Regions from separate parts of the Micromonospora sp. AKA38 genome, predicted to be linked through region 2. Evidence: riboswitches for the same ligand, from Rfam matches in the RefSeq annotation. Region 2 holds a riboswitch; the other holds the start of a gene.

The links. Region 2 has a riboswitch for S-adenosylmethionine ahead of TPA0908_RS15515 (aminotransferase class V-fold PLP-dependent enzyme). Riboswitches for the same ligand answer to the same signal wherever they lie in the genome.
Region 1: another riboswitch for S-adenosylmethionine. It lies ahead of TPA0908_RS25285 (ABC transporter substrate-binding protein); the one in region 2 lies ahead of TPA0908_RS15515 (aminotransferase class V-fold PLP-dependent enzyme).

What each region holds. Positions count from the first base shown of each region.
Region 1 covers NZ_BNEI01000005.1:1,867,671-1,871,483, forward strand. Annotated here, with positions in the region: gene TPA0908_RS25275 (acyl-CoA dehydrogenase family protein) at 1-977, opposite strand, end outside; gene TPA0908_RS25280 (PadR family transcriptional regulator) at 974-1,537, opposite strand; SAM riboswitch class IV at 1,656-1,766, shown strand; gene TPA0908_RS25285 (ABC transporter substrate-binding protein) at 2,010-2,873, shown strand; gene TPA0908_RS25290 (amino acid ABC transporter permease) at 2,904-3,683, shown strand; gene TPA0908_RS25295 (amino acid ABC transporter ATP-binding protein) at 3,680-3,813, shown strand, end outside.
Region 2 covers NZ_BNEI01000003.1:1,487,963-1,491,775, reverse strand. Annotated here, with positions in the region: gene TPA0908_RS15520 (FUSC family protein) at 1-1,017, shown strand, start outside; gene TPA0908_RS15515 (aminotransferase class V-fold PLP-dependent enzyme) at 1,033-2,304, opposite strand; SAM riboswitch class IV at 2,349-2,470, opposite strand; gene TPA0908_RS15510 (PrsW family intramembrane metalloprotease) at 2,494-3,813, shown strand, end outside.

The sequences.
Region 1 (3,813 bases), on a different contig from region 2:
TCGTCCGGGCCGGCCGAGCGGAAGTAGTCGACCGCCCGGTCGCTGAACAGCTTCATCGCCACCAGCCGGGCGTACGCGTCGGTCAGCTCGCGGCGCACGTGCGGGAAGTCGGTGACCCGCCGGCCGTACAGCACCCGGCCGTGGGCGTGGCTGACCGCCTCGTACATGGCGTGCTCGCAGATGCCGACGGACGCGGTGCAGAGGTTGAACTTGCCGACGTTGACCGTGTTCAGCGCGGCGTCGAACGCGGCCGGCCCGGTGTGCAGCACGTCCTCGGCGCGCACCGGGTAGTCCTCCAGCCGGAACTCGGAGACGTACATCTGGGCGGCGACCACGTTGCGGACCAGCCGGTACGCCGGGTGCCGGCTGTCGGCGGCGAAGAACACGTACCCCTCGGGGCCCTCGACGTCGGCGCGCCGGCCGAAGACCGAGACCAGCCCGGCGACGTTGCCGTTGCCGATGTAGTACTTGCCGCCGGTGGCCCGGAACCCACCCGCGCCGTCGGGGGTGAGCAGCATGTCGGTGGCGTAGATGTCGGCGCCGTGCGGACGCTCGGAGAGGCCGAACGCCATCACGTGCCCCTGGTCGAGCAGCTCGGCGGCGCGGGCCCGGGCGGCGGCGTTGCCGCTCTGCCACACCGGCCCGAGGCCGAGCACGGTGACCTGCCAGGTGTACCAGTAGCCGAGCCCGTAGAAGCCGAGGATCTCGCTGAGCGCGGCGTTGCGGGCGGTGTCCCAGCGCTTGTCGGCGTCGTCGCCGCCGTCGGCGGACGGGGTGAGGAACGTGGCGAAGAGGCGTTCCCGGGCGGCGAAGTCGAGGAAGTCGCCATACCACTCGCGGGCGTGGTAGCTGTCGACCAGGGCGCGCTTGCCCCGGGTCTCGAACCAGTCGATGGTGGCGCGCAGCAGCCGCCGCGAGGTCTCGTCGAGGTCGGCGGGGTCGTAGTGGTGCGGGTGGAACAGCAGCGGGTCGCTCACGCGGGGGGCCTTTCCGGGTCGAGGTCGCGGAGGGTGGCCAGGACGTCGTCCAGCCAGGCCAGCACCATCCGCTCGTACGCGATGCCGCCGCGCAGCACCACGTGCTGCAACGCCGCCCGGGCGTCGGGTGCGGCGGAGCCGAAGTCGCGGCGCTCGCCGGCCAGGTAGCCGGCGAGGACGGTCTGGTGGTCGGCGCGATAGCGCTCGACCTCGGCGACCAGGAGCGCGCGCCCGGCCGCGTCGTCGAACGCGGCGCCCCGGATCTTGACCGCCAGTTCGTGCCGGACCGCCTCCGGGCGCACCGGGGCGTGCAGCCAGCCGACAAGCGCGGCCCGGCCGGTCGGGGTGACCGACCAGAGCTTCTTGTCCGGCAGGCTCTCCTGACCGATCTCCTCACCGGTGATCCGGTCGTCCTCGGCGAGCTGCTTGAGGACCCGGTAGATCTGCTGGTGCGTGGCGGTCCAGAAGCGCCCGATCGAGCGGTCGAAGCGACGGGCCAGCTCGTAGCCGGAGGCGGGTTGCTCCAGCAGCGAGACGAGGATGGCGTGCTCCAGCGACATGCCGGTCATCTTGCTATGCACTTTGTTGCATAGCAAGACCCCGCCCGGTAAGGCACGGCCGTGAGGGTGGTCATAACGGCTGGACGACCGGCGCACCGGTGCTGCTAGCCTTTCGGCAGGTCATGAGCGCCAGCGTCAAGCCCCGGCTCGCTGGCCGGCAACCCTCCGCCACGGTGGGGTGCTCCGGGTGAGGACCAGGCGTCGGCCGCAGCCGGCGCAAGCGTGGCCTGGCACCCAGGTCAGCACCAACCGGCCAGGGAGACCCGATGTTCGCACCGCCCCTCGTTCCGACCCGCCTCATGCTGGTCACGCGTCGCCACGTCGACCTGATGCGGGTGTGCAGCGACCGCTGTCGCGACGCGCGCTGAGCGACCGCTCCACCCTTTCCCGATCCACCCTTCCGGCTTCGCCGTGCCCGGCGGCGCCGGCACCGGCACGCGTCCCGCGTGTCCGTCCACTCTGGAGAGACATCGTGCGTATCCGTACCGCCCTGACCCGCGTGGCCGCGCTCGGCGCCGCCGCCGTGCTCGCCGCCACCGCGCTGACCGCCTGCGGCGGGTCGGCCGACGACGCGGCCGACAACCCGTACGGCCTGCTGCAACCCGGTGTGATCCGGGCCGGCACGCTCACCGACGCCCCGCCGAACGTCTTCCTCAAGGACGGCGAGTTCACCGGCTTCGACAACGACCTGCTGCGGGCCGTCGCCGGGAAGGTCGGTCTGCGGGTGGAGTTCGTCGGCACCGACTTCTCCGCGCTGCTCGCCCAGGTCAACAAACGCAAGTTCGACGTGGGCAGCTCCTCGATCACGGTCACCGAGGCGCGGAAGAAGACCGTCGACTTCGGCAACGGCTACGACTTCGGCTACTTCGGCCTGGACGTGCCGGCCGGCTCCGCGATCACCGGCTTCGACCAGCTCGCCGGCAAGCGCGTGGTGGTGGTCCAGGGCACCGTGCAGGACGACTTCGCCACGAGGGAGAAGCTGAACCCGGTGCGGGTGCCCGACTACAACGGCGCGGTCAACCAGCTCAAGGCCGGCACCGCCGACGCCTGGATCGCCCCGGCCGAGATCGGCGACAAGTCCGCGGCCGACAGCACCGGCAAGATCAAGGTCGCGGCGAAGCAGCTCAGCCCCGCGCCGACGGCGTACGCGGTGGCGAAGGGCAACGACAGGCTGCGCGAGGCGCTGGACAAGGGCCTCGACCAGGTGATCGCCGACGGCACCTGGAGCCGCCTCCAGGCGCGGTACTACCCGGGCCGGCCGATCCCGGCCGACTTCACCCCCGGCAGCGGATCGGTCGCCGTGCCGTCGCCGTCGGCGGCCTCTGCGAACCGGTAACCGGGCACGAGCGGGACGGACGGAGCGGACATGGATCCACTGAGCACCCTCTGGGAGACGTTCTTCGACTGGGGGTCGATGCGCGAGGCGCTGCCCGAGATGCTGACCGTCGGGCTGCCGAACACGCTGATCCTGGCCGCCTCCGCCGCCCTGCTCGGCTCGGTGCTGGGCATGCTGCTGGCGGTCGCCGGCATCTCGCGTACCCGCTGGTTGCGGTGGCCGGCCCGGGTCTACACCGACGTGTTCCGCGGCCTGCCGGCCGCGGCCACCATCCTGCTCATCGGCGTCGGCCTGGCGCCGCTGGGCATGGAGGTCTGGGGCCCGAACCCCTACCCGCTGGGCGTGCTGGCGCTGTCGCTCATCGCCGCCGCCTACCTCGGCGAGATCTTCCGGGCCGGCATCCTGAGCGTGGAGGCCGCCCAGTTGGAGGGCGCCCGGGCGCTCGGCTTCTCCTGGGCCGAGTCGATGCGACTGGTGATCATCCCGCAGGGCGTACGCCGGGTGCTGCCCGCCTGGGTCAACCAGCTCATCGCGTTGATCAAGGACTCCAGCCTGGTCTACTTCCTCGGCCTGCTGGCCAGCCAGCGGGAGCTGTTCCGGATCGGCCAGGACTACGCGGCGAACACCGGCAACCAGTCCGCGCTGCTGCTGGCCGGCCTCTGCTACCTGCTGCTGACCGTGCCGCTGACGCACGCGGTCAACTGGCTGGACCGGCGGCTGCGCCAGGGCCGCCCGGCCACCCCGCCGTCCGAGCCCGACACCGACCTGACGCCGGCCGGCGTCACCCCGACCGGAAGGGACCCGCGATGAGCACCAGCACCGTCACCTCGGTCAGCCTCGCCGTCCGCGACGTGCACCTGGCGTTCGGCGCGCACCGGGTGCTGCGCGGCGCGGACCTGGACGTGGCCCGGGGCGGCACCGCCTGCGTGATCGGACCGTC
Region 2 (3,813 bases):
CTGCTGCACAACCCGCAGCCGGTCTTCGCCCCGATCTCCGCGGTGGGCACGCTGGCCGCCTCGGTGGGGCAGCGGTTCCGGCGTACCGTCGAGCTGATCATCGGGGTGGCGGTCGGCGTGTTCGTCGGCGACGTGCTGATCTACTTCCTCGGCACCGGCGCGTGGCAGCTCGCGCTGGTGGTGACGTCGGCGATCCTGCTGACCATCTTCGCCGGGGCGAGCGTGGCCATCGTGATCCAGGCGGCGGCCACCGCGGTGCTGATCGTGACGCTCAGCCCGTCCACCCAGAACCTCGAGTTGCCGCGCTTCGTCGACGCCTTCATCGGCGGCAGCATCGCGTTGCTGGTGACCGCCGTCCTGCTCCCGCTGAACCCGCTCCGGGTGATCAACCGGGCCGCCCGACCGGCGCTGGACCTGCTGGCCGCGCAGCTCGACGCGTGCGCCGAGGCGCTGCGTAACCGGGACCGGGGCGCGGCCCAGCGGGCGCTGTTCCGGCTCCGGGAGAACAAGGAGGAGCTGGCCGCGCTCAGCGAGGCGATCGAGGGCGCGAAGGAGACCATCACCATCTCGCCGGCCCGTTGGCACCGGCGCAGCGAGCTGACCCACTACGCGGAGGCGGCCGAGCCGATCGACCGGGCGATGCGCAACAGCGGCACGCTGATCCGCCGCGCGGTCACCATGATCGAGGACGAGGAGTCGGTCCCCGAGCCGATGCCCGACTCCATCGCCCACCTCGCCGAGTCGGTACGCCTGCTCCGGCACGAGTTCGCCGTCGGCGAGGAGCCGGAACAGGCCCGGGAGCGGGCGCTGCGGGCGGTCAGCGAAGCCGGCCGGGCGTACGCCGAGGGGGTCGGCTTCTCCGGCAGCGTGGTGATCGCCCAGGTGCGGACCGCCGCCAGCGACCTGATGGTGGCGTCCGGCATCGACCAGGAGGAGGCGAACCGCCTGGTCCGGCAGGCGTTTCACGGAAAGGACCAGCCCGCCGACGCGTCCCCCACCGCCCCTCCGGTCGGCTGACCGTCCCCACCCGGCTCAGCGCGGACCGGCCAGGGCGGCCAGCGCGGTCAGGAGGGTGTCGATCTCGTGGGCGGTGGTGCCCAGGCCGAGACTCGCCCGCAGCGCGGTGGACGGCAGGTCGGTGCGGGCCGAGCGGGCGGCGGCCTCGGTCAGCAGGCGGCGGGTCAGCGGATGGGCGCAGAACAGGCCGTCCCGCACGCCGATCCGGTGCCGGGCCGCCAGGTGCGCGGCCACCTCGGCGGAGTCCCGCCCGGCGACCACGAAGCTGACGATGCCCACCCGGGGCGCGTCCGGGCCGAACGTGCGCAGCTCCACCACGTCCGGCAGCGCGGCCAGGCCGGACCGCAGCCGGGACAGCAGCGCCTGCTCCCGGGCGTGCAGCGCGGTGCGGTCCGCCGCCGTGAACGCCGCGCAGACCGCCGCCAGCGCCACCGCGCCGAGCAGGTTCGGGGTGCCGCCCTCGTGCCGGGCCGGGCCGGTCACCCACCGCACCTCGTGGGTGGCCGCGCCGACGTGACCCGTGGCCCCGCCGCCGGCCAGGTACGGCGCGGCGGCGTCCAGCCAGTCCGCGCGCCCGACCAGCACGCCGGCGCCGAACGGGGCGTACAGCTTGTGGCCGGAGAGCGCCAGGTAGTCCACGTCCAGCGTGGCCACGTCGACCGGGGCGTGCGGGGCGAGCTGCGCGGCGTCGACCAGGACGCGCGCGCCGTACCGGTGGGCCACCCGGGCCAGCTCGGCGACCGGCCAGCACTCGCCGGTGACGTTGCTGGCGCCGGTCACCGCGACCAGCACCGGCCGGCCGGGACGGGCGTCGCGAGCCAGCTCGGCCAGCGCCAGGCTCAGCGACCGGACCGCGCCGGCCGGGCTGTCCGGCACCGGCAGCCGGACCGAGCCGCGCGGCCAGGGGAGCAGGTTCGCGTGGTGCTCCCCGCCGAACGTGACCACCGTGGTGCCGGCCGGCAGCGCCCGGGCCAGCAGGTTCAGCGCGTCCGTGGTGTTCCGGGTGAAGATCACGTGGTCGGTGGGGCGCGCGCCGACGAAGTCCGCCACGGTCTGCCGGGCCCGCTCGTAGGCAAGCGTGCAGCGTCGGGACAGCGCGCCCGCGCCGCGGTGCACGCTCGCGTACCAGGGCAGCAGCTCGGCCACCGCGTCGGCCGCGGCCCGCGCGCACGGCGCGCTGGCGGCGTGGTCCAGGTTGATCTCTCCCGGTACGCCGAGCACGCCGAGCGGGTCCGGCCGGACCGGAACGGGCAGCGTGGGGAGGGCGGATACGAGGGTGACGGTCATGGCGGAGCCTCCGGGTCACAGGGGACCCCGGGGTGCCGGGACGGGGTCCGCGCTTGCCCAGCACGCGACGCGGCGCTGGGCCCGGTCATCACCCGGGGCACCCCACCGCGAACTCGACGAGGGTTGCCGGCCAGCAAGCCGGGGCTTGACGCTGGCGCTCGTGACCTGCCCGGCAGCATAGCCGTCACGATGCGGCCGGACCAGTGGGGCGCGGGTGGCTACGCTGACCGCATGGCCGTCACCCCGCCCGGCGGAGCACCGCCGCCGCCCGCGCCCGCCGTCCCGCCACCCGGGGCGTCGACGCCGCGCATGCCGCTGCGCCGGCTCGGCTGGCGGCGCTTCCTGGCGCTGGCCGCGGTGGTGCTGCTGATCGCGGCCGGCGCGCTGTTCATGGTCTTCACGCTGGGCGAGAGCCTGGGCGCGGAGGCGCTGCTGGTCGGCGTGATCGCGGCGATCCTGCCGGTGCCGGTGCTGGTGTCCTGCTTCCTCTGGCTCGACCGTTACGAACCCGAGCCGCTGAAATACCTGATCTTCTGCTTCGCCTGGGGCGCGTTCGTCTCCACCGCCATCTCGCTGCTGGTCAACGAGACCGGCGCGCGACTGTTCGAGGACCGCGGGCTGCCCGCCGCGCTGACCGCCGTGCTCGTCGCGCCGTTCATCGAGGAGCTGACCAAGGCGGCCGGCCCGATCCTGCTGCTGATCTTCCGGCGCCGGGAGTTCTCCGGGATCACCGACGGGCTGGTCTACTGCGGGCTGTCCGCGGTCGGCTTCGCCATGGTCGAGAACATCCTCTACCTGGGCGGATACGGCTACCGCACCGGCGTGGAGGAGTACGGCCCGGCCACCGGCGCGCAGCAGGTGATCGCGATCTTCATCGTGCGGATCCTGCTCTTCGGCTTCGCCCACCCGCTGTTCACCTCGATGACCGGCGTCGGGCTGGGCGTCGCCGCCCGGACCGCCGACCGGCGGGTGCGGATCCTCGCCCCGCTCGCCGGCCTGCTGCTGGCCATGATGCTGCACGGCACCTGGAACCTGCTGCCGTCACTGGCCCAGGCCACCGGGCAGCAGGTGATCGTGCTCTACGGCTACCTCGGCGTCATGGTGCCCATCTTCTTCGGCATGGTGGGGCTGGCCGTCTGGCTGCGGGCCTGGGAGGGCCGGCTCACCGAGCGCACGCTGCCCGACTACGTCCGGGCCGGTTGGCTCACCCCGCCCGAGGTGGCGGCGCTGGGCAGCCTGGGCCGGCGGCACGCGGCCCGCACCTGGGCCCGGCGGGTGGCCGGCGACGGCGGCGTGAAGGCGATGCGCGGCTACCAGTTCGCCGCGACCCGGCTGGCGCTGCTGCGCGACGGGATGCGCCGGGGGCTGGACCGCAAGCCCGCCGAGCGGGACCGGACGGCACGGGAGGAACGGGAGCTGCTGGAGGCGATCGCCGCGTACCGGTCGTTCTTCGTCGGTCGTGACCCGCAGGCGCCGGTCGGGGTCTGGGACGGGCAGCGCTACCACCTG